One region of the Sphingopyxis sp. 113P3 genome, then DNA from elsewhere that is predicted to be linked to it. Evidence: predicted binding sites of a transcription regulator. Region 1 holds the regulator's gene; the other holds the start of a gene.
The links. The regulator LexA, encoded in region 1, represses DNA repair genes until DNA is damaged. The targets are predictions, from matches to a motif close to GTTCCNCNCTTGTTCT.
Positions count from the first base shown of each region.

Region 2: LH20_RS16790 (DNA-methyltransferase) is a predicted target of LexA. The motif match lies at 8,121-8,136, and genes of this name have one in related genera.

Region 1 is NZ_CP009452.1:1,991,022-2,002,841, forward strand. It holds gene LH20_RS09655 (hypothetical protein) at 142-1,422, shown strand; gene LH20_RS09660 (hypothetical protein) at 1,481-2,464, shown strand; gene LH20_RS09665 (sensor histidine kinase) at 2,461-3,837, shown strand; gene LH20_RS09670 (citrate synthase) at 3,948-5,234, opposite strand; gene gltX (glutamate--tRNA ligase) at 5,272-6,702, opposite strand; gene lexA (transcriptional repressor LexA) at 6,916-7,593, opposite strand; gene LH20_RS09685 (molybdopterin molybdotransferase MoeA) at 7,659-8,849, opposite strand; gene moaC (cyclic pyranopterin monophosphate synthase MoaC) at 8,846-9,319, opposite strand; gene trpC (indole-3-glycerol phosphate synthase TrpC) at 9,395-10,180, opposite strand; gene trpD (anthranilate phosphoribosyltransferase) at 10,177-11,175, opposite strand; gene LH20_RS09705 (anthranilate synthase component II) at 11,172-11,762, opposite strand; gene trpE (anthranilate synthase component I) at 11,769-11,820, opposite strand, start outside.
Region 2 is NZ_CP009452.1:3,479,926-3,491,745, reverse strand. It holds gene LH20_RS16840 (DUF5906 domain-containing protein) at 1-1,329, shown strand, start outside; gene LH20_RS16835 (hypothetical protein) at 1,839-2,291, shown strand; gene LH20_RS16830 (hypothetical protein) at 2,284-2,484, shown strand; gene LH20_RS16825 (AAA family ATPase) at 2,481-3,830, shown strand; gene LH20_RS16820 (hypothetical protein) at 3,845-4,672, shown strand; gene LH20_RS16815 (hypothetical protein) at 4,669-4,983, shown strand; gene LH20_RS16810 (hypothetical protein) at 5,114-5,458, shown strand; gene LH20_RS16805 (hypothetical protein) at 5,522-6,070, shown strand; one part of gene LH20_RS23045 (IS5 family transposase) at 6,123-6,438, shown strand; one part of gene LH20_RS23045 (IS5 family transposase) at 6,438-6,892, shown strand; gene LH20_RS16790 (DNA-methyltransferase) at 6,955-8,055, opposite strand; gene LH20_RS16785 (hypothetical protein) at 8,257-8,625, shown strand; tRNA gene LH20_RS16780 (tRNA-Gly) at 8,778-8,852, opposite strand; gene LH20_RS16775 (tetratricopeptide repeat protein) at 9,028-9,939, shown strand; gene LH20_RS16770 (LON peptidase substrate-binding domain-containing protein) at 9,939-10,589, shown strand; gene LH20_RS16765 (FAD-dependent monooxygenase) at 10,624-11,820, opposite strand, start outside.

The DNA.
Region 1 (11,820 bases):
AGATCCCAACGGACTAGCCGATGGCGGGAGAAAAGGCCAGCGATTCGCCCCGGTTTGGGGAGATTTTTTCATGCGTCCCTGCGCTGCTCAATCGGTCCTTTTGCGCATCATTTTCTGGGCTCATGACGTCCGACAAGCAGCTTGCCAATCGCGCCCGCCGCCGTAAAGCTCTCGCGCGATGACCGCTTTCCCGCCTGGTGTCGCCCCGTGGCCCTGATTGCGCTGGTAGGGGCCAGCGAGACGCTGCCCGATGGCGGGCTGCGCGCGCTCGTGTCGCTCGCAGGCGAGACGCTGATCGAGCGGCAGGCTGCAAGGCTCGCCGACGTCGGCGTCACCCATCTTGCCGTTGCAGTGGGTTCGGTACCCGCCGAGCTTCTCGCGACCTGCGACCGCATTCGCCGCCGGGGGATGCGGGTTACCTCGGTGCGGACCGCCGCTGACCTGATGGCCCTTGTCGAAGAGGACGACCGGATCATTCTGGTGGCCGATGGTTTGCGCGCGGGCGGGACGCATTATGCGGCGATCGCAAAGCCCGGGACGCCCGCAATACTGGTCACCGGCGACACGGTGCTCACCCAGGGGTTCGAACGGATCGACGCGACCCGCCGCTGGGGCGGACTGGCGTGCCTCTCGCCTCCGATGGTTGCCGAGCTCGCGGCGATGCCGGGCGAATGGGACATGATGCTGACGCTGCTGCGTCTTGCAGTGCAGGCGGGCGCGCGGCGGCTCTATTGCGAGCCCGCCTTGTTCGAACAGGGCGAAATCGCGATCGTTGCCGATCGCCGGATCGCGGCGCTGATCGAGCAATCGAGCCTGCAGCAGGTCGAATATGGCGGAATGGGGCTCGGGCGCTCGGCGATCATGATGCCGCTCGTCCGGCTCGCCGGACCGCTGCTCGTCAAATCGCCCGCAACGGCGCGCTATCTGCCTTATGTCACCGGGCTTCTTTGGGTCATCGTCGCGCTGCTCGCGGCGAGCGGCCTTGCCGCTGCAGGGGCGCTTGTCGCCCTGTTCGGCGGTCTTGGGCTTGCCGCAATGCGCTTTCTTTCGGCCTTTCGCGCGGAAAGCGCCGGCCAGGACCGGTGGCGCGAAATCATCCGCACCTTCGCCTGGGTGCTGCTCGCCATCTTCCCCTGGCTCATGTCGCTGGCAGGCGCCGCGCACGAAGCGCCCCCCTTTGCCGAGGCGGCGCTCGCACCCTGCCTCGCCGCTGCGATTCTGCTCGCGCGGTGGCTTTATGAAGATTCAGGAGAAAAGCGCCGCTTTCACTGGCTTCTGCCCGATGCGGACCAGGCGTGGATCATGCTCGCGCCGTCGCTGCTTTTCGGCTTCGCGGCCCCGATGTTCGCCATCCTGCCGCTCCTCGCGCTTCTCCAGATCCTGCTCTGGATCCGTCTCGCACGGCGCCCCGAAGCGCGATAAAACAAGGTCCTTGAAGGTTTAGAGCGCGTTAACGCCATTCTGCTATTGGCGATTATCCATGCGTGATTCCTTCGCCTCGCCCGGTATCGAGCTGCCGTCGCCGACCCTGTCGGCGCGCCTTCGGGAGATGGCGGATTTTCTTGCTGCACCCAGTGCTGAGCGGTTGACCGAGGAGCAACGCGCGCTGGCGCTCGGTATCGCACGCCGCCTCATGGTCGACGTGGCCGCCCGGCTCGACGCCGACATCGACCCAGCGGCATTGTGGGAGGATTGGATCAGAGGCGGGATACCGGGAGCAGGTCGCCTTGCGGCCCCCTGTTTTGCGCGCGGTGAGGAACATCGCTGGCGGGAGCAATCGGCGCAGCGTGCGGCGCCGCCGCTGGTTCCCGCGCCCGAGGAGGTTGTTGGCGGAGACGGGAAAGGCGATTTTCCCGGTGCCGACGCGGCGATGCCCGACGCCGCGCGCTTCTATCTCGCGTTGCAGATCGCCGACCGGCGCCGCGCCGATGCCCTTGGCAATCCCTGCATCGCGGTTGCTGATCTCGACACCGATCTTTTTCGCGCGCTGCTGCTCGATATCGCCGCGTGGCGGCTGGTAGAGGTTGGAGCCGCGCAAGCCGACGCAGCGCGCCTCGGCGATGCGGTGCGGAGCGCGCTTGCAAGGCGAGCGAGCGAGACCGGCATCGATGCCGCCGCTGCCAGCTGGCACCGCGCGCTCGAAGCCGAAGGCGCTCTCGCCGAAGCGGCGGCGCGCGCGATAGCACGGCATGACTGGCCTGCGCTCATCGGGCTCGCTGCGGCCGCACACCGCCAGCCCTACGCCGCGATGGCGCTGACGCTGCTCACCGCCGAAACCGCAGCATTGCCCTCGCTGCTTGCCCCGCTTCGCATCGAACGCACGGCGATTGCACCGCTCGAGGCGTCGCTTTCCCTGCTGCCCTGCCGCACGATTTCGGGCAGCGCCGCGCCCGACGAAGATTATGCAGCTCTCCTCTCGGCGCGTGCCGGGAGCCTCGTTCCGCCCGCGGAGGGCGGGACATGATCGCGCCCATCGTTCGCGGCCGGATCGACCGGGCGGGTGCGCTCATCAGCGCCGACGCACCGCTGCTGCGTCTTCAGCAGCGGGCGGGAGCCGGGCTTGAGAAGCCGCTTGCGCTTCCCCATCTGGCGCGGCTCGCCGCGCTCGCCCAGCGGCTGCAGCGCGAGATCAGCCGTCCGCTCCATGCCGCCGATGATCACAGCGACGTCTTCGCGCTCGTTCGCATCATTCCTGATGCCGAGGGCGCAAGCCTCGAGATCAGCGATTGGCGCACGCGCCCGGTCACCCAGCCGCAGGCGCCGGTCGAGAGCGAGCTGCCGGTCGCAGCCGATGGCTGGAGCTGGGAATGCGATGCGCGCCTCCGGCTCATTGCGCTGCGTCCCGGTCCTGAGGCCGCGCCGGTTCCGGAGGATTGGGAAGGCCGGTCCTTGTCGGAACTCTTCGAGCTGCAACCCGATGGTGACGGGCATTTCGCCGTCCTCCGCGCGCTCGCGCGGCAGACGTCGTTCAAGGGCCAGTCGGCGCAGGTGGAGGCGGCGGGAGAGCGGACCCCTACCATTCTCTCGGGCGATCCGACCTTCGATGCAGCAGGGGGATTCACCGGCTTTCGCGGGGCCGCCGTTCCAGGCGCCGTGCCGGGCGAAGCGGCTCCGGTGCGCTCGCCCGCAGACCCGGTATTCGGGTCGCTCCCACTTTCGGACCCGCAGTTCGGGCGGCGGATCGATGGCGCGCTGCGCGGGCCGCTCAGCCGGATCATCGCGACCGCCGAGACGATTTCGGGACAATTCGACGGCCCGATCCGCGCCGATTATGCGCGTTACGCCGGCGATATCGCGCATGCAGGGCGCCATCTTCTCGGCCTCGTCGACGACCTTGCCGACCTCCAGAATATCGAGCGCCCGGGTTTCAAGGCGGCGCGTGACGAGATCGACCTTGGCGATCTGGCCCGCCGGGCCGTCGGGCTGCTCGGGATGAAGGCGGAGGAAAAGGGTATCCGTATCGACGCGCCGCGCACCGACGATCAGGCGCCCGCATATGGTGAATTCCGCCGCGTCCTCCAGGTGCTGCTCAACCTCCTTGGCAATGCGATCCGCTATTCGCCCGAGAATTCGCTGATCTGGATCCGCGTCGACCGCGAGGGCGACCGGGCGACGGTGACGGTTGCCGACCAGGGGCAGGGAATTTCGGCCGAGCAGCAAGCGGTGGTGTTCGAGAAGTTCGAACGCCTCGGCCGCACCGACAGCGGCGGGTCGGGGCTCGGCCTCTACATCGCCCGGCGGCTCGCCCGCGCGATGGACGGCGATCTCACCGTCGACAGTGCCCCGGGGCAGGGCGCGCGCTTCACGCTCAGTCTCCCCGCGCGCGAAGGGGCATAAGGCTCATCCTCCAGGCGCGAATGGGCTGCTCCTGAACGGCTCATCCCGAAAAGAAAGGGCCGCGCCTCGGCGCAGCCCTACTCTCTTTCGCATTTGCGGGGGCTTCGCGCTCAGCGCTTCTCCACCGGTACATAGCTGCGCTGCGCCGGGCCCGTGTAAAGCTGGCGCGGGCGGCCGATCTTCTGCGCCGGGTCGGAAATCATCTCGTTCCACTGCGCGACCCAGCCGACGGTGCGGGCGAGCGCGAAGAGGACGGTGAACATCGTCGTCGGGAAGCCGATCGCCGACAAGATGACGCCCGAATAGAAGTCGACGTTCGGGAACAGCTTCTTCTCGATGAAATAATCATCATTGAGGGCCATTTCCTCAAGCTGCAGGGCCACGTCGAACATGGGATCATTGACCTTGAGCGCGGCGAACACCTCGCGCACCGTCTTCTGCATCACGGTCGCGCGCGGGTCGTAATTCTTGTAGACGCGGTGGCCGAAGCCCATCAGGCGGAAGGGATCGTCCTTGTCCTTCGCCCGCGCGATATATTCGGGGATGCGCTCGGGCCGCCCGATCTCGCGCAGCATGTTGAGCGCGGCTTCATTGGCGCCGCCGTGCGCCGGACCCCACAGGCAGGCGATGCCCGCCGCGATGCAGGCAAAGGGATTGGCGCCCGAGGAACCGGCAAGGCGGACCGTCGACGTCGACGCATTCTGCTCATGGTCGGCGTGGAGGATGAAGATGCGGTCGAGGGCGCGCACGACGGCGGGGTCGACCTGATATTCCTCGGCGGGGACGCCGAAGGTCATGCGCAGGAAATTATGCGTATAGCCAAGGTCGTTGCGCGGATAGACGAACGGCTGGCCGACCGAATATTTATACGCCATCGCCGCAATCGTGGGCATTTTCGCGATGAGTCGGTGGCTGGCGATCATGCGCTGGTGCGGATCGTTGATATCGGTCGAGTCGTGATAGAAGGCGCTCAGCGCACCGACAACGCCGCAGAGGATCGCCATCGGGTGCGCGTCGCGGCGGAAGCCGCGGTAGAAGGTCGCGAGCTGCTCGTGGACCATCGTGTGGCGGGTGATGGTGTTGTCGAACCGGGTCAGCTCGTCCGCGCTCGGCAGTTCGCCGTTGAGCAGCAGATAGGCGACTTCCATGAAGCTTGAATGCTCGGCGAGTTCGCCAATCGGGTAGCCGCGGTGGAGCAGCACGCCCTCGTCGCCGTCGATGTAGGTCAGCTTCGACTCGCAACTCGCGGTCGAGGTGAAGCCGGGATCATAGGTGAAGGCGCCGGTCTGACCATAGAATTTGCGGATGTCGACAACATCGGGGCCTACGGTTCCCGACAAAATCGGGCTCTCGATGCTCGTGTCACCCAGGGTGATTTTGGCGGTCGGTTCGGTCATGTTTCTTCCCCTGTGTGGAGGGCCAAAGGCAATGTGGCTACGCCCCTGCCGGAAAATTGTGCGCTGCGTCAAGTCGCGCCAGACTGGCGTCGCGGCCGAGCAGCAGCAACACGTCGAAAATTCCCGGCGACACGGCGCGGCCGGTCAGCGCGGCGCGCAGCGGCTGGGCAAGCTTGCCGAGCCCCAGCTCTGCAGTTTCGGCGGTCTCGCGAACCGCCGCTTCGATGCTCTCGCTGGTCCAGTCGGTGAGACCCCTGAGCCGCTCGGTCACATCCAAAAGGAGGCCCTCGGGCGCATCGCGCAGCAGCTGGGCGGCCTTCTCGTCCATCTCCAGTTGATCAGGCAGAAAGAGGAAGACGGCGCCCTCGGCGATTTCGCCGAGCGTCTTCGCGCGCGGCTTGAGCGCGCCCATCGCGCGGGTGAGGAGCGCGCGGTCCGCATCGTCAAGCGGCCGTCCGACCAGCGCTTCGACGCGCGGCGCAACGAGGCCGGCGAGCCGCGAATCGTCCGCTTCGCGAATATAATGCCCGTTCAGATTCTCGAGCTTCTTGAAGTCGAAGCGCGAGGGCGAACGGCCGACATTGGCGAGGTCGAACCATTCGATCGCCTGCTCGCGGCTGATGATCTCGTGATCACCATGCCCCCATCCGAGCCGCAACAGGTAATTGTTCACGGCCTCGGGAAGATAGCCCATCTCGTCCCGGTAGGCATCGACGCCGAGCGCGCCGTGGCGCTTCGACAGCTTCGCACCATCGGCGCCGTGGATCAGCGGGACATGCGCGTAGACGGGCTCGCGCCAGTTCATCGCGCGGATGAGCGCCGATTGGCGGAACGCATTATTGAGATGATCATCGCCCCGAATGATGTGCGTCACCCCCATGTCATTGTCGTCGACGACGACGCTCAGCATATAGGTCGGCGTTCCGTCCGAACGGAGCAGGATGAAGTCGTCGAGCTCGGCATTCTGCACCGTCACCTCGCCCTGGACGCGGTCGTGGATGGTCGCCGAGCCCTCCTGGGGAGCGCGCAGGCGGATGACGTGCGGCGCTTGAGGGTCGCCGTCATCCCGATCCCGCCACGGACTGCGCACCCGGAAGGGTACGCGCCTTTCCTGCGCCTCGGCGCGCATGGCGGCAAGCTCGTCCTGCGTCAGGTAGCAGCGATAGGCCTCACCCCGCGCCAGCAGGTCGTGCGCGACCTCGGCGTGCCGGCCCGCGCGCGCAAATTGATAGACCGCCTCGCCATCCCAATCGAGATCGAGCCACTTCATGCCGTCGAGAATCGCGTCGATCGCGGCCTCGGTCGAACGCACCCGGTCGGTGTCTTCGATCCGCAACAGGAATTTGCCGCCGTGGTGGCGCGCAAACAGCCAGTTGAAAAGCGCGGTACGCGCGCCGCCGATGTGCAGGAAGCCGGTGGGCGAGGGGGCGAAGCGGGTCACCACGGCACTGCCGGTCGCTTCGGTCAAATCAGTCTGGTCTGGGGTTGCCACCACGAAGTCTTTCACTCGTTTTTGCCGTCGCCGGCGGGGGCCGGGACGGATCGGGGGTGCCCCTAGCATGGCGACATGGCCGCTTCAAACGCCCATTCGCGTCAGCGCCGCCCCGTCGGTGCGGCGGGCCAAATTCCCATGGGACGCCCGCGCTACGCCGCGCACATTGGCGGCGGCGGAGGCTCGAGGTCAGTGGTAGCGGCGAAGCAACCCGGAAAGTCGCCCTTGAACCATGACGCGCTCGGCCTCGTAGCGCTGCGGCTCGTAAGCGCTGTTCGCCGGGTCGAGGCGGATCATGCGGCCCTCGCGGCGGAAATATTTGAGCGTCGCGTCCTGCCCGTCGACCAGCGCGACGACAATGTCGCCTTCGCGGGCGGTGCTGGCTTTCTGGATCAGCGCATAATCGCCGTCGAGAATACCCGCCTCGATCATGGAGTCGCCCGAAACTTCAAGCGCATAATGCTCGCCCGAACCCAGGAGCGCGGCCGGAACCGAAAGCTGGTTGTGATCTTCGAAGGCCTCGATCGGCACGCCCGCGGCGATACGGCCGTGAAGCGGAACCTCGATGATGTCGTTCGCAGCGATCGGCCGCGCCGCTGCAGGCTTGCGCAGCGGCAGCACATTATGGTCGCTCGGCGCCTTCGCCCTTGCAGCTTCGGGAAGCTTCAAGACCTCCAGCGCGCGCGCACGGTTCGGGAGGCGACGCAGGAATCCTCTTTCTTCAAGAGCGCTTATCAAGCGATGTATGCCCGATTTCGACTTGAGGCCCAGTGCCTCCTTCATCTCTTCGAACGAGGGCGAAATGCCGCTGGCGTCGAGCCTTTGCTGGATGAAGTGGAGCAGTTCGTGCTGCTTAGCGGTCAACATCACTCGATCTCCATAAGTGGCTCGCCGGACATAAGGAGAACGATAGTGGAACAGAGCGGAACTTGTCAAGCAATCGCGATATAGTCAGCGCTTTCGAGCGGCGCGCGCGCGGGCGCGCGCGGCTCGCGGATCACGAGCGCATTGGCGGCGGCGAGCGGAACGGTCTGGCCGCTGTCCTGCGAGGCAAAGGGGGTGAGGCCGTCTGCATCGAGACGGGCGCGCAAATAGTCTCGCCGCTCGCCACCCGCCGCGAGCGGCGCTGCGAGCGGCGCCTGGCGGACGAGCGGGAGCGGCGCGCGCGCGCCCGCGAGATGGCGGACGAGAGGGAGGAGGAACAGCGTTGCGGTGACGAACGCGGAAGCGGGATTGCCCGGCAGGCCGAGCAGAGCGGCCGTGCCGATCGTCCCGGCGACGAGCGGCTTGCCAGGTCGCATCGCGACCTTCCAGAAATCGACCGACCCTCCCGCGCCGGCGAGCGCGCCTTGGATATGGTCATGATCGCCCACCGAGGCCCCCCCGATCGTGACGATGACGTCATGATGTCGCGCAAGATCGCGCAGGACATTCGCGATCAGCGTGCGATCGTCGGGTGCATGAAGGGGCAGGCCCACCTCGGCCGCCTCTTCCTTAAGCATCGCGGCGAGCATCGCACCATTGCTGTCGGGTATCTGGCCCACGCCAAGCGGATGACCCGGCGGGACGAGTTCGTCGCCGGTGGTCAGAATTGCAACGCGGGGGCGGCGGCCTACCGCTGCCGCAGGCGCGCCTGCCATGATCGCGGCCGCGATCGCGCCGGGCGTAAGCCGCGCCCCAGCGGCAAGCAGGCACGTCCCCGCGGCAAAGTCGCCAGCGCGCGCGCGCACATGTTTTCCGCGCGCCGCCGGGCCTTCGCCGGTCAGCACCAGGGCCGCGCCTGCTTCCGCGACATCCTCTTGTACCACCACCGTATCGGCGCCGGGGGGAAGCATTGCACCGGTAAAGATACGCATTGCCTCGCGCGCACCGATCGCGCGCGACGGCATCGCGCCCGCAGCCACCTCGCCCGTGATCGACCATGGCCCTGGAAGATCCTCGAAGCGTATTGCATAGCCGTCCATCGCCGATAGCGCGGCGGCGGGTTGATCGCGCAGCGCTGTGACATCTTTTGAAAGAAAACGGCCAACCGCATCGGTAAAGGGGATATTCTCGGGTGCAAGCGGTGCGGCGAGCGCCAAGATGCGTGCCTGCGCTTCCTCGACGCTCAAGAGCAGCTTCATTCGGCGCGCCAGTCGCCTGAGCGGCCGCCGCTCTTCTCCAAGAGACGGATGCCCTCCAGCACCATGGCCCGGTCGAGGGCCTTTGCCATATCGTAAAGCGTGAGAAGCGCGACCGAGGCGGCGGTCAGGGCCTCCATCTCCACCCCCGTGGGACCGGTTGTCGCGGCACTCGCGCGAACCAGGATGCCGCCGTCTTCCCAGGCAAAGTCCACCGTCACCTTGGTAAGCGCGAGCGGGTGACACAGGGGAATAAGATCCGCGGTGCGCTTTGCCGCCATGATCCCGGCGATCCGTGCGGCGGAAAGCACGTCCCCTTTGGGCATGTTCCCGGCGCGAATCGCCGCAAGCGCCGCCGCCGCCATGCGGATCCGCCCTTCCGCAATCGCAAGCCGCTCAGTCGCCGGCTTGGCGCCAACGTCCACCATATGCGCTGCGCCCGTTTCGTCGAGGTGAGTCGGTTTGTCTTTCATCGCGGTAAGCGAAGCAACGCAGGGCAGAAAAGGCAAGGGGGGGAGCGGTGAGGGGCAGGGGGCAAGGCCCGAGCCTCATCCCTCAAGCAATGCCTTGGTCGCGGCGGTGACGTCGCTCTGGCGCATCAGACTTTCTCCCACGAGGAAGGCATGGACGCCGTTTGCCGCGAGCCGCGCGCAATCGGCGTGCGTTGCAATGCCGCTCTCGCCGACGAGGAGAGTCCCTGCCGGTACCAGCTTTGCGAGGCGCTCGGTGACGGCAAGGTCGGTCTCGAAGGTGCGTAGGTCACGGTTGTTGACCCCGATCAGGCGCGATTCGAGCCGGGTAAGTGCGCGCTCGAGTTCGGCCTCGTCGTGAACCTCGACGAGAACGTCCATGCCGCGTTCGCGGGCGGCCGCCTCGATCTCGCGCATCGCGCCGTCGTCGAGCGCGGCGACGATGATCAAGATCGCGTCGGCGCCGATCGAGCGCGCTTCGGCGACCTGCCAGGGGTCGATCATGAAATCCTTGCGCAGCACCGGGAGGCTGCACGCCGTGCGCGCGGCGATCAGATACTCCTCATGCCCTTGAAAATAGGGCGCATCGGTCAGAACCGAAAGACACGCCGCGCCGCCTGCTTCATAGGAGCGTGCATGCTCGGCAGGGTTGAAATCTTCGCGGATCAACCCTTTGGACGGCGAAGCCTTCTTGATCTCTGCAATGAGACCGAGGCCGCCCGCGGCGATTCTTGCCTCGAGCGCTGCGGCAAAACCGCGCACAGCGCCGCCGTCGACGGCGTCGAGCGCGGCGATGGACCGCGACTTGCGCCGCTCGGCGACTTCGACCGCTTTGGTCGCGAGAATTTCGGTCAGTCTGTTCATTTATAGGCGATCCAGCAGTTGAGCAGCGCGTTGGCGAGCCCTTTGTCGATCGCCTCGGCGGCTTCCTCGACCCCGTCCACAAGGGTTTCCGCGTGGCCTGCGACGACGAGGGCTTCGGCTGCATTGTAAAGGACCGCGTCGCGGTAGGCGCTGTGCTCGCCCATCAAAAGCGCGCGGAGCGCCTTCGCATTATAAGCTGCATCGCCGCCGCGAATGGCCGAAATGGGGTGCGTTGGCAGGCCCGCATCGGCGGACGTGCTGCGCTGCATCCGCACCCCTTCTGCGGTGATGACCGCGACTTCATTGCCGCCCGCCAGCGACAGTTCGTCGAGCCCTTCGTCGCCCGAGATCACGCGCGAATGATCGGTGCCAAGCTGGTGGATCGCCTCGGCATAGACGGGCACATAGGCAGGGCGCGCAATGCCGATGAGCTGACGCCGGACGCGGGCCGGATTGGCGAGCGGCCCCATGAGGTTGAAAATGGTGCGGCGGCCGAGCGCCTTGCGGATCGGCATGATGCGCTTCATCGCCGGGTGATGGTGCGCAGCGAAGAGGAAGCAGATGCCCAGATCGGCAAGCTGCGCCGCCGCTGTCTCGCTCGCGCGCGTGAGGTCGAGGCCGAGCGCTTCCAACGTATCGGCGGCGCCCGCCTTCGAAGACGCGGCCCGGTTGCCGTGCTTGGCGACGGGGACCTCGCACGCCGCCACCACGATCGACACGGCTGTCGAGACGTTGAGCGTATGATGACCGTCGCCGCCGGTGCCGCAAACGTCGATCGCGCCTTCGGGGGCATCGACCGGGATCATCCGCTCGCGCATCGCCTGCGCGGCCGCGGCGATCTCGACCATCGTTTCGCCGCGGTCCGAGAGGGCCGCAAGGAAGGCGGCCACCTCTTCATCCTCGCCGCCTCCGTCGAGCATCGTCTCGAAAGCATGCGCTGCCTCGTCGGGACCGAGAAGCGCGCCGGGGTCGGGGAAGGGGCCGAAGCGGCTCATGCCGCCCGCCGCTCGGCGACCGGCAATCCGGCGATCCGGAGGAAATTGGCGAGCATTGCGTGGCCGTGTTCGGTTGCGATGCTTTCCGGGTGGAACTGGACGCCGTGGATCGGCAGCTCGACATGGCGAAAGCCCATGACCGCGCCGTCGTCGCTGGTTGCGTTGATGGCGAGAACGGGCGGAATCTCGACGACTTCAAGACTGTGATAGCGCGTCGCGGTGAGCGGCGAGGGAAGATTGGCGAAAAGCCCGGTCCCGTCGTGGCAGACGGGCGAGGTCTTGCCGTGCATCAAATGGCCGCGCTGGACGATGCCTCCGAAATGCTGGCCGATCGCCTGATGTCCGAGGCAAACGCCGAGCAGCGGCGTCTTTGCCTCGGCGCAGGCTGCGACAAGCTCGAGACTGATTCCGGCCTCGTTGGGCGTGCACGGGCCTGGCGAGATGAGAATCGCGTCCGCACCGCTCGCCATGGCTTCGGCAGCGCTCAGCGCGTCATTGCGCTCGACCCGAACTTCAGCGCCGAGCTCGACCAGATAGTGGACGAGGTTGAACGTGAAGCTGTCGTAATTGTCGATGACGAGGATCATGATGCCCTACTGCCCGTAACCTGGGGTGCCCGCAAGCCGCACCGCCTCGCGCGCAGCG
Region 2 (11,820 bases), 1.5 Mb from region 1:
GTGGTGGTGCATTGGTCGGCGGGCGGGGAGCTCGTTCACCAGGCCATAGGCGACTTCAAGAATTCGCATATCGACCGCTTCATGCCCGCCGTGGACCCGAAGACGGGGCAGCTCGTCCGCGCCCCGCTCGCCACCGCCTGGCTGACCCACCCGAACACCCCGCGCTATGACCGAGTGGAGTTCCTGCCCGGCGACACCGACCCGCCGCCCGGAGTGCTCAACCTCTGGCGCGGCTGGCCCTGCCGCGATGACGTGACCGACGACAGTGAGGGCGAGCCCGTGTGGTGCCAGCGGTTCCTCGCGCACATGCGGGAGAACGTGTGCGGGGGCGACCACGAAACGTACTGGTACCTGCTCGGCTGGATGGCCGATGCTCTGCAAAACCCGCACCGCACTTCCGAGGTGGCCGTTGTGCTCCGGGGGCCGCAAGGCTCTGGCAAGACGCTCTGGGCCAAGCTGTTTATGGAGCTGTTCGCCCCGCACACGCTAACCCTCGACAAGCCCGACCACCTGACCGGCAGCTTCAACAAACACCTGCAGGACAAGAGCATCATCTTCGCGGATGAGGCCTTCTTTGCCGGCAACCGGCAGCATGCCGCCACGCTCAAGACACTCATCACTGGCGATGAGATATTCGTGCATCCCAAGGGCGTGGACGGCTTCATGGCGAAGAAGCTCTTTCGCCTCATCATCGCCAGCAACGACGAGCACGTGATCCGGGCCGAGGGCGACGACCGGCGCTACCTTGTGCTGACCGTGGACGCAGGGGAGCACAACCAGAGCGCCGCCTACTTCGGGGCCATCGTGGACGAGTGGCGCGAAGGCGGCCGAGCCGCGCTGTTCCAGTGGCTGCGCGGTGCCTATTGGCGCAAGATGCTGGAAAGCGGCGCGTGGGACGTGCGGGACCGGCCGAAGACGGCCGCGCTGCAAGCACAGAAGGATATGAGCCTGTCTCCCGCCACGCGGTTGGTGCACAACATGTTGCGCGATGGCGAGGTGCCGGGCCTGTACGGGGCCGACGAGAAGCGCGGCTTCGTGTTCGTCGCCACGCGGGCATTGCAGGAGGCAGGCCGCCTTGGTGAGGAGCACGAGCGCGGGCTGGGCGAGGCCCTATGTGTGCTTGCCGGTGCAGGGGCGTCGAGCGTCCGTGCCTACCTGGGCGAAGGCCATGCCCGCCGCCAGTGGCGCGGTTACTGGCTTCCGCCGCTGGACGAATGCCGCCGCCGCTGGGAGGCGCACCTGGGGCGCAAGGTGGAATGGCCTGCTGGCATCACGACCTGGGGCTTCGAGGGCCAGCCGCCCGAGCCGGACGACGACTTGCCGTTCTGAGGCGGAAGGCGCTGCTACCCGGCTCACGTGAGGCGGGTCGAGGCGGGGCCCGCCTTACGAAATCGCCCATGTATACTGAGGGTTAGGCAGGTTTAAGTCGGGGAGGCGGGTAAACCGGGGGGAGCCCAGTGGGGAGCGCTTCTAGCGACGGCTGCCGCTGCCAGCAAACCTAGTTCTTACCCGACTTACCGACTTACCCGACTTAGAGAATAAGAATTACTAGGGAGTAGTGAGGCTTAGGGTAAGTCGGGTTGGCAAGTCGGCTCTGAGCCGGGTCGAGGCTGGCGACTTAGAGAGAGGCCCCGCCCCCTGGGCTCTGGGCTAACGCAACCACCTCTTCCGACGCTAAAAAGAGAGCCCTTCTCAAGTCCAAGATTCCCCGCTCACCCCCTGGGCACCTCGCAGCTCCCCGAGTGCTCCCCCTGCATGGCAAGCCGCGCCGCAAATGCCAGCATTTCCAGAGGGTAAGCCCCCAAGCCCCCGCCCTACCTAAGGGTATGCTCCGGGGCATGAGCAGCAAAACCGCACTCATAACCCGCGCTGGTCGCGGCAAGACCGCCCCGGTCACGATCACGCCTGCTGGGTTGGCGGCGATCGAGGCCATGGCTGCCGAAGGGCAGGACCAGCGCACCATAGCCAAACAGCTCGGCATTCACGTCAAGACGCTCGACGTGATCCGCAAGGCCAATGCCGAGGTGGATGAAGCGTTCGGCCGAGGGCTCGCTGCCCTGGGCGACGAGCTCACCCACCACCTGCTGAACGCTGCCCGGAACGGCAACATCGTAGCGATGATCTACCTTACCAAGGCCCGGCTGGGCTGGCGTGAGGGCGACACGCCCGAAGCCCGGCCGAACATCACCATCAACCTGCCCGATAGCCAGACGCCCGAAGCCTATCTGCGCGCCATCCGCGTCGTGCAGGAGCCAGGCCGCCTGCCCGCCCCGGAGAGCGCCGATGGCTGAGCCCATCCCCGACCCCATGCCCTATATGTTCGAGCCTGGCGACATGGGCGAGTTCGAGCACGTGCAGGTCGGTGTGACCGCTGGCGGTGCGCCCGTGTACGGCCGACGCCAGGTGAAGCCTGCCACCTATACTGGCGGCCGGAACGCTGACGGCAGCCCGACCCGCGCCCGGCCGTGGAGCCCGCCGCGATGATCGAGGCCATCTCGCCCACACCCTACCAGTCCACCGTCCTTGCGGTCCCTGAGAAATGGAACCTGCTGCTGGCCGGTGGCCGTGGTGGCGGCAAGTCCACCGCTGCCCTGCTGCTGATCCTGCGCCACGTTGAGAAATACGGCGCACAGGCCCGGCCCCTTGTCGTTCGCGAGACGCACAAGGCCGTGACCGAGCTTGAAGAACAGCTCGATCAGCTCCTCTCGACCGCCTACGGCAAGGGCGTCCGCCACAACCGCGCCGAACACACCTTCCGGCTGCCCAATGGGGCCATCGTGGAGTGCGGGCAGCTCGACGGGCCCAACGCCTACAAGAAATTCCAGGGCCGCTCGTTCACGTTGCTCGTGATCGACGAGTTCGGCCTGGTGCGTGATCGCCGCTGGGTTGACCTTCTCAAGTCCAACCTGCGCGCGCCCGAAGGCATCCCCTTGCGAGAGGTTCGTACTGCCAACCCCGGTGGGCCGCTTCACGCGCTCATTCACCAGAATTTCATCGCCAAGTCGCTCGCCTGGCACCCGTATCAGGTCGATGGCGAGACCTGGGTGAATTGCCCCTCGACGCTCACCGACAATCCGCACCTCGACCATGAGGATTACGAGCGCCGGTTGAAGGCCGCCTGCGGTAACGACGAAGAGCTGTTCCGCGCCTGGGTGAACGGCGACTGGAACATTGCGCGCGGGGCCTATTTCGGCGGGGCGCTGGACGAGCGCATTCACCGGCTCCCAGTGGCATGGCCGTATCCCGTCGTTCGCAAGGCATGGCGGCCGTTCCTCGCGATGGATTGGGGCAGCTCTGCGCCGTCCGTCACCTATGTCTGCCTCAAGGCTCCGGGCGACGTGGGCCCGTTCCCAAAAGACAGCCTGATCTTGCTCGACGAGCTTGCCACCGTTCACCCCAACGATCCCAACCTTGGGCTCAACTGGCCGCCCGGCAAGCTGGCCGAAGCGATCAAGGAAATGTGCGGCCGGTGGGGTGTGCATCCGCATGGCGTTGGCGACGACGCCTACGGGCTCGAAGACACGCTGCTCAACGTCCTGCAACGCCACGGCATTGCCCTACAACGCCCGCGCAAGGAGCGCGTGGCTGGCTGGGCCGCAATGCGCGAGCGCCTCTACAACGCAAAGGAGCGGAACGGCCTTCCGGGCATGTGGATCACCGCCCGGTGCCGGTACTTCTGGCAGACCGTCCCCTTCCTCGAACGTGACTCGTCCCGGCCCGAGGACGTGATGACCGACGGCCCCGACCATGCCGCCGACGCTGCTCGCTACGCCGTCATGCACGCCAACGTCCGCTGGGGAACCGGCCGGGTCTCGGCGGGCAACTACTGAGAAAGGAGCCAACCATGCCCACCCCGTTCGATGATTCCGTGCCCGTTCGTGGGGACGTGCCCATGTCCCTGCACCCCGACAGCCTCTTGGGCATCGGGGCCGCGCTCAACCAGCCCGACACCCTGGGCGTCACCGTCCTGTCGGCGGCGCGGGAGGGGCTGCGCCTCTGCTACGACCTGTTCGGCCGGATGAACGACGCCGAACGCGACTTGCAGGCCATCGCCGCCCCGGCCCGCCGTCGCCAGCACCCCGTCGAGCGCGGTGGCCGTACCGAGATTAGCGGTGATGTGCGGATGGTGAAGGGCAAGCCGACGCGCGTTGTGGATGCGACCGAGTTCATCGCGGCCGCCGAGCAGGCGTTCGCCCGCGTTAGCCCGGCCATCGACCGCCGCGTGAAGGAGCTGAACGGCTACCGGCAGACGCTGGAAACCCGCGTGGCGACCGCGCTTGACCACCCGACGCGCAAGACGGCCGAAGGGCTCGCCCTGGCAGCCGAGGTTCGCGCGCACATCAAGGCGATGAAGAAGCCCGAGCAGCGGATGCAGTTCGTCGCGCAAGCAGTGGACGGGGGCGACGTGGCGACCGTGGCAGCGGTCATCCATGCTCAGCCGTTCCTCTCTGGGCTCACCCCCGAAACCCATGCCACCCTCCGGGCCCGTGCAGCCGCGCAATTCGCCCCGGTGGACAATGCCCAGCTCGCCGCCACCGACGCGGCCTTGCAGCGCCTTACCGCGTCGAGCTCTGCCCTGGTGAAGCGTTACGGCGATATTCTGGCGATGCGGGACGCCCCGGCCGCCAAGGCGGCCAAGAGCCTCAAGTCACTCGGGGAGGCGGGTCGGTGAGCGACCCCATCTCGGCAATGTTGGCCGATGGCTGGGTGGAGCGGTACGGCAGCCAGTCCAAGCAGGAGACGGCCGACGAGCTGGCTGCCCGGCTCGTTCGGGAAGCGCGCACCGAGGCGCTGGACCGCGCCCTTGCGGACCTGCGGAACGGTCGGGAGCCCCGGCAGTCGGACCTCGATGTGTTCAATGGCGAGCCGACCATGAACCTTCGCTACCATGACGCGCGGGACGAGGCCCTTGCGCTGCACGGCGGCGATCTTGAGTGGCAGCGCGACGAGCCGGACCCCGACGATGAGGGGGACGAACAGTGATGCGCCCACCTGGCGGCCCCCGCCACTCGCCACATCCCCATCGCCCGGCGCAACAGAGCCCGTACCCGGCCCAGCCGCCCCGCTCCCCTGGCAGGCCAGACTGCAAACCGCCCAGGGGGAGCAAGAAGCGGTGAACGACCGCAAAATTGCCGCGCTGAATTACACCGCCCGCCCCGGCTCCCGCTGGGCCCAGCTCCGGGTTGGCATGACATGGGGAGAGGCCCGCTCCCTGGGCTTTCTCGCCGGGGAGCTGAATTACCGCATCCGCAAGGGCGACATCGAGTTCGACCTAGGCCCGCGCCGGGAGAACGGCATTGTCGCGGCGGACGAGCCGGGAACGGGCGTCAAACAAGTCAGGTCAGCGGCCCAAGAGCGGCCGTGCTTACGGTGCCGCCAGCCCTTCAAGAGCGAGGGGCCGGGCCATCGCATGTGCAACGTCTGTCGGCACCTGAATGTGAGCCCCTACGCGCTGTAACTCTCGACACTCTCTCGCCAATGTTGCAGTGTCACCGTCCGAGCAAAGGGGCGGAGGGGCTGAGTGCCGGTCAGGGAAACTGTTAATCGCGAGTGGTTCAATCCGAATATCCAGCTTCCGTATCAACTACGGCTGGATGACTTCGCGCTTGCGATGCAGGACGTGTACGACTTCTTCTTTGATGTGAACACGCTGTTCCATGATCGCGGTCTGCCTCGACTAGAGGAAGTGCTTCGGCCTGCGAATATGTCAGGCACCATCTCCGACATGATGACCGCAAGCATGGCACGACACTCCCGTTCGCTCTGCCAGAACAACTTCCATAACGGCCATCCAGACTTGATCGTGCGAGGGCGCTACCAGCTCGACAGCATTCAGGCCGGGGAGCATGGGGTTGAGATCAAGACCACCCGGAAGCGCGGCGGCGCGGTCGACACGCACGGCGCGCGCGATCAGTGGCTTTGCGTCTTCGTATACGAGATCGACCAGGTGACCGAGCCAGCGGCAGAGCGCCGGGCTACCCGGTTCAGCGAGGTCTATCTGGCGCACGTCACTGTTGACGACTTCCGGCGGAACGCGCGCGGTGAGCTAGGCGGTAAACTCATAAACTGAGTTGCGCGAGGCGGCAGTGATTGATTCAAGGCTCGGGAAAGGAGTCTTGGAGATGCGTCGCCGTTTTGAGCTGACAGATTTCGAATGGTCTGTGATCGAGCCGCTGCTTCCGAACAAGCCGCGGGGCGTGCCACGTGTGGATGATCGCCGGGTGATCAACGGGATATTGTGGCGGTTCCGCACAGGCAGCCCCTGGGCGGATATTCCGGAACGCTATGGTCCACACACCACCTGCTACAATCGCTTCGTGCGCTGGCGCAAAGCCGGTGTGTGGGATCGGCTGCTGACGGCAGTTTCCCATGCCTTCGACGGCGAGTTGGTGATGATCGACAGTTCCTCCATCCGGGTCCACCAGCACGGTGCGACCTTAAAAAGGGGGACCCAAATCGCTGCATGGGACGTTCCCGCGGCGGTTTGACGACCAAGATCCACGCACTGGTTGATGGACGAGGCCTGCCGATCCAGCTGCACTTGTCCGAAGGACAGGCGAGCGATTGCAAACAAGCTGATCCGCTGCTCGGCGCCGTGCCGGAAGGCAGCACCTTCCTCGCCGACAAGGCCTATGACAGCGACGCCATCCGCGCGCGGATCACAGCACAAGGCGGCTTCGCCAACATTCCCGCCAAGCGCAATCGCAGGCAGGGCTTTGTGTTCAGCACCTTCCTCTACCGATATCGCAACCTGATCGAACGCTTCTTCGGAAAACTCAAACACGCCAGAGGCTTGGCCACCCGATACGACAAGCGAGCCGACAACTTCCTCGCCGCCATCAAGCTCTTCTCAGCACGCCTCTGGATCAACGCTTATGAGTCCACGGCCTAGGAACTCGCACAGCCACCCTCCATCGCGAGGGAGTGCAGAAGCTGCGGGACAGTTGGGTCTATCTAGCGCAGTGAGCCCAGCTTCGGGATGGCCTCTGCCGCCAGCCTGACAAACTTTGGGTCTGCCTCAACACCGATACTTGCATAGCCCACCGCATTCGCGGCGGCGAGGGTCGATCCTGATCCGGCGAACGGGTCCACGACTACTCCCTCACCAAGGGGGAGCGAGCCGCGCACGACTTGCCGCATGAAGTCCTGCGGCTTGAGCGACGGGTGGGGCGCGATGGCGCGCTCCGCTGCCGAGGTGGGGCTCGACTTGATAACGTCGCCAAAGGGCCGGTCGTCCGACGGTCGCCGAAAGCCGCCCGTCTTCCATTTGCGAAGATTGTCCTGGACCCGCCCTTCAAGGGGGCGGCGCAGCACCACCCAAGGCTCCCATTGCGAGCGCGGCATAACGCTCACCTCAGCAAACTCCTCGTGCGCGTTCTTCGGGCGATCACCGCCACGCATGGTCATGGTGAGCCGGGCGATGCTGCCGCGCAGCTCAAGGCCGCCCTCCGTCATTGCTGAGGCCACGACGTGCTGCAAGAGCGGGTTGGTCGCGACGAGCACGTTGCCGCCTGGCACGATCGCGCGAGCGACGAGGGCACCGAACCGACGAAAGAAGGCGTGGAGCTCCTTGCGGTCTTCGTCCGACATGATGGTGAACCGGGGGAGCGGGGAGCGACGGTGGCCGTCGAACGACGGGGGAATGCGCCAAACACCCCCCTGCCCATTTCGGAGCTTGCTCAGCTCCCTTGGGCTATACTCCGTCAGCCCGTAGGGCGGGTCCGTGACGACCGCGTGAATGGACGCCTCCTCTCGGGCAGCCAGCCAATCGAAACAGTCGGCATGGTACAGCACGGCCTTCTCATGCTCGACGGCCGGTTCAAGCCCGACCCGGTGGACGTTCTCTGCGTCGCCCACGAGCCGATAGCGGCCGCGCGCGGTTCGCTCGAACACCCGGCCGACGTTCAGGTTCAGATAGGAGCGAACCGACGACGGACGCACCGGGCCCAGGTGAACGCTGATGGCTTCACTGATCTGTTTGATCGAAGCGTCGCCCCCAAGCGCCTCCATGTAGCCAATGATGGCGTCCCTGATCTTCCCCGGTGCTGCGGACATGTCGGCTCCCTCGACTGTGTTTCCGCATCTTTGACGTCCCGACGTCAATCTGTCAAGGAATTTATGTTCCTGTTTTGTTCTATACGCAGCCGCCTGTCAACTCATGGCGCGAGTGCGCTGGATAAGCCCACAACATTCGGCTGCGGGGACGTGCCAACGTCCAGCTCCCCGGCACAGACGGCCGGTGCAAAGGAGAACCGCATGACTGACGAAATCCACATGACCGATTGGGCCGCCCTGTTCCGTGAAATCCCAGCCGCCATCCAGCAGCTCGAAACTGATGAGGCGCACTGCGCACCCGAGGTCGCCCGCTTGCTCGACTGTGCCCTGTACGCGCTCAAGGCCGTCAACCCTGTGCGGGCGTGGGACCAGATCGTGCCGATGATCGGCTACCTGGCGGTCCATGCAAACGACAAGCACGGGGAGCGCCTGCCACAGGACACCCGCGACTTTCTCGACCGGGTCGAGGATGCGTTCAGCGACTGGAATTGCACGGTACGCGAGACCGACGAGGTGATGCGGGAGCTTTACGTGCGCGGCGCGCGCAAGCCCGACAGCCGTCCCAACTGACCGGCCCGACCCGCTCGATAACGGCCGCCTGGGCAACCGGGCGGTCTTTTTCTTGCCCTACGTCGGGGAAATTGCCGCGCAAATCTGCTCCCCGGAGCGCTCCCCCGAGGGGAGCCCGGAGGGCTCAAATCGCTGCTAAGTCGTTGGAAAACTGGAGCGGGCGAAGGGATTCGAACCCTCGACCCCAACCTTGGCAAGGTTGTGCTCTACCCCTGAGCTACGCCCGCTCTGGCGGCTGGCGACCGGGTAGGTGCCAGCGGGTGAGGCGCGCGATTAGCACCGGCTTTTGGAGTCGGCAAGCCCTCATTGCGCTTTTCGTGTCTCGAAGGCGCGAAGGGTTGGCATTGGCGGCGTAATTCCCACATAAGCGAGCGAACCGCATAGCAAGGGAGCAATCACATCGTGGCCACTCTGGGTCTGAACCCGCAGGAAAAGGAAGCGGTCGAAGCGTTCCGCCGCGACGTCGTCGAGCCGTCGATGACGAAGCTCGTCATCCTCGATTTCTGGGCGGAATGGTGCGGCCCGTGCAAACAGCTCGCTCCCGTTCTCGAAAAGGTCGCCGCCGACTATGCCGACAAGGGCGTCGTGCTGGCAAAGGTCGATGTCGATGCGAATCGCTTCATCGCAGGCCAGTTTCAGGTCCAGTCGATTCCGACCGTCTATGCCATATTCCAGGGCCAGCCGGTCGCAAATCTCACTAATGCCCGGACCGAAAGCCAGCTGAAGTCCGTGCTCGACCAGCTTCTCGCGCAGCTTCCCATCGAGAGCGATGCGAGCGCCCGCGCGGTCGAGATCGCGCCCTTGATCGAAATGGGCGAAAATGTGCTCGCCGAGGGCGACGGACCGCGCGCGGCGAGCATCTTTACGCAAATCCTCGACATGGCACCCGACAATGCCGCAGCGCATGGGGGCCTCATCCGCGCGCTGCTCGCAGCGGGCGAGATCGAGGCCGCGCAGGCCGCCCTCGACGCCGTGCCCGATGAGGTCGCTGGCGACCCCGCGATCGCGCAGGCGAAAAGTGCAGTCGCGCTCGCTGCCGATGCGCCCGATGCAAGCGAGCTCGCGGCGCTCGAAGCCGCGGTGGCGGCGAATGGCGAGGATCACCAGGCGCGCTTTGACCTTGCCGTCGCCCAGATTGGCGCCGGGCAGCGCGACGCAGCCGCTGACAATCTGCTTCGCATCGTCGAAGCCGACCGCGAGTGGCAGGAAGGCGCCGCGCGTGCGAAGCTCCTTGAACTGTTTGAGGCCGTGGGGCTTGAAGACCCCTGGGTTGCGGCGCAGCGCCGCCGCTTGTCGCTCATCCTGTTCGGCTGATGAGCGAGGCGGCGCCCCTGACCATCCAGCGGATTGCGATCTTTCCGCTGCCCGGTGCAGTGCTGTTTCCGGGGCTGCACCTGCCGCTCCATATCTTCGAGCCGCGCTACAAGGCGATGGTGCAGGAAGTGCTGGCACGCGACCGTCAGATCGGAATGATCCAGCCGCGGCAGATCGCGGGCGAGGAAAGCCGCGAGCCGCCCGCCCTCTACGAGGTCGGGTGCGTCGGACGCATCGTCGATGTCGAGGCGCTCGAAGAGGGGCGTTTCAACCTGATTCTCGAGGGCGTCGCGCGGTTCCGCGTGCGCCGCGAGCTCGACGTCACCACGCCCTTTCGCCAGGTCGAGGCCGAGATTGAAACCGAGGTTGAAACCGATGCCGTCCTGTCGAGCATCGAACGCGCCAGCCTCGAACGCGAAGCGAAGCGCTTTGCGGCGCGGCAGGGCTATGTTGTCGACTGGGATTCGGTCGGCCAGCTCGACGATGCGACGCTGGTCAACGGCATCGCTCAGGTCGCCCCTTTCGATGCGGCGGCGAAACAGGCGCTGCTCGAAGCGACACCGATCGAGGCGCGGGCCGAGCTCGTTATCCAGCTCATGCAGTTTTTCGGCCGTTTCGACGGCGACGACGGGCGCGCGACGCTTCAATAGTGGGGCGGCATTGCCCGCGACCCCGTCCCCTACCCTAAATTTCCGCCCCCGCGAGCAATCGGGGAAGGTCGCCTGATTCGCCGCGCGCTTCGTCCATGAAGAAGCGCTTGAGTGTGGGCAGCCGCTGCACCGCACCAAGCCCCGCGCGGCGGACCGCCGAGGCGGCACGCCCGGGGATACCGAAGAGGCGGGTCAGACCGTCGGTCGCAAGACTGACCATCAGATTGTCGAGCCCGCGCCAGCGCTGGTAGCGCGCGAGGAGAGCCGCGTCGCCGAGGTCGAGCCCGAGCCGCGCGCCGTCGACGAGCACCTCGGCAAGCGCTGCGACGTCGCGAAGGCCAAGGTTGAGCCCTTGCCCCGCAATCGGATGGATGCCGTGCGCCGCGTCGCCGACGAGCGCGATCCGGTCGGTCACAATCTTTGCGCTGTGGTGAAAACCGAGCGGGTAGGTCATCCGCGGCGCCACCAGCTCCATCTGGCCAAGCAGGCCGCCGGCGCGCTTTTCGAGCTCGGCGATGAACCCCCTGTCGCCGAGCTTGGCAAAGGCGGGTCCGTCTTTCTCCGAAACCGTCCAGACAAAGGCCGAGCGGTGCCGTCCCTCGGCATCATCGACGAGCGGGAGCAGGGCAAAGGGGCCTGAGGGGAAGAAGATTTCATGCGCGACATGATCGTGCGGGCGGGCGTGCGCGACCGCGCCGATCATCGCGTGATGATGATAGGACCAGCTCGCGATGCTGAACCCGGCCTCGTCGCGTGTCGGCGAGCGGCGCCCCTCGGCAACGATGAGGAGCGGTGCGGCGAGCCGCTTGCCGTCCGCGAGCGTCAGTGTGACGCCGTGGGCATCGACCGTGCGCGCCGTGACATTCGCCGGCATGTTGAGCCGGACGAGCGGCGCATCGGCAATCGCGGCGGCGAGCGCTAAGCGGAGCTGGCGATTCTCGATCATCACGCCCAGCGCCGGGTCGTCGCTCTGGGTCACGAAATCAAGCTCGCCCGCCTGCCCGCCGTCGCTGACCTTGATCGCGCGGATTGCGCAGCCATGACCCTGAAGCCGGTCGGCGAGCCCCAGTACCTGAAACATCTGCCATGTCGCGCTCGCGATCGCCGAGGCACGGCCGTCAAAGCCGGGAGCGATGGTGGCGACCGGGTCGGCAGGATCGACGACCTGCGAGGAGAGACCGTGATGCGCAAGCGCAAGGGCGAGCGTTTGGCCGACAAGGCCGCCGCCCGA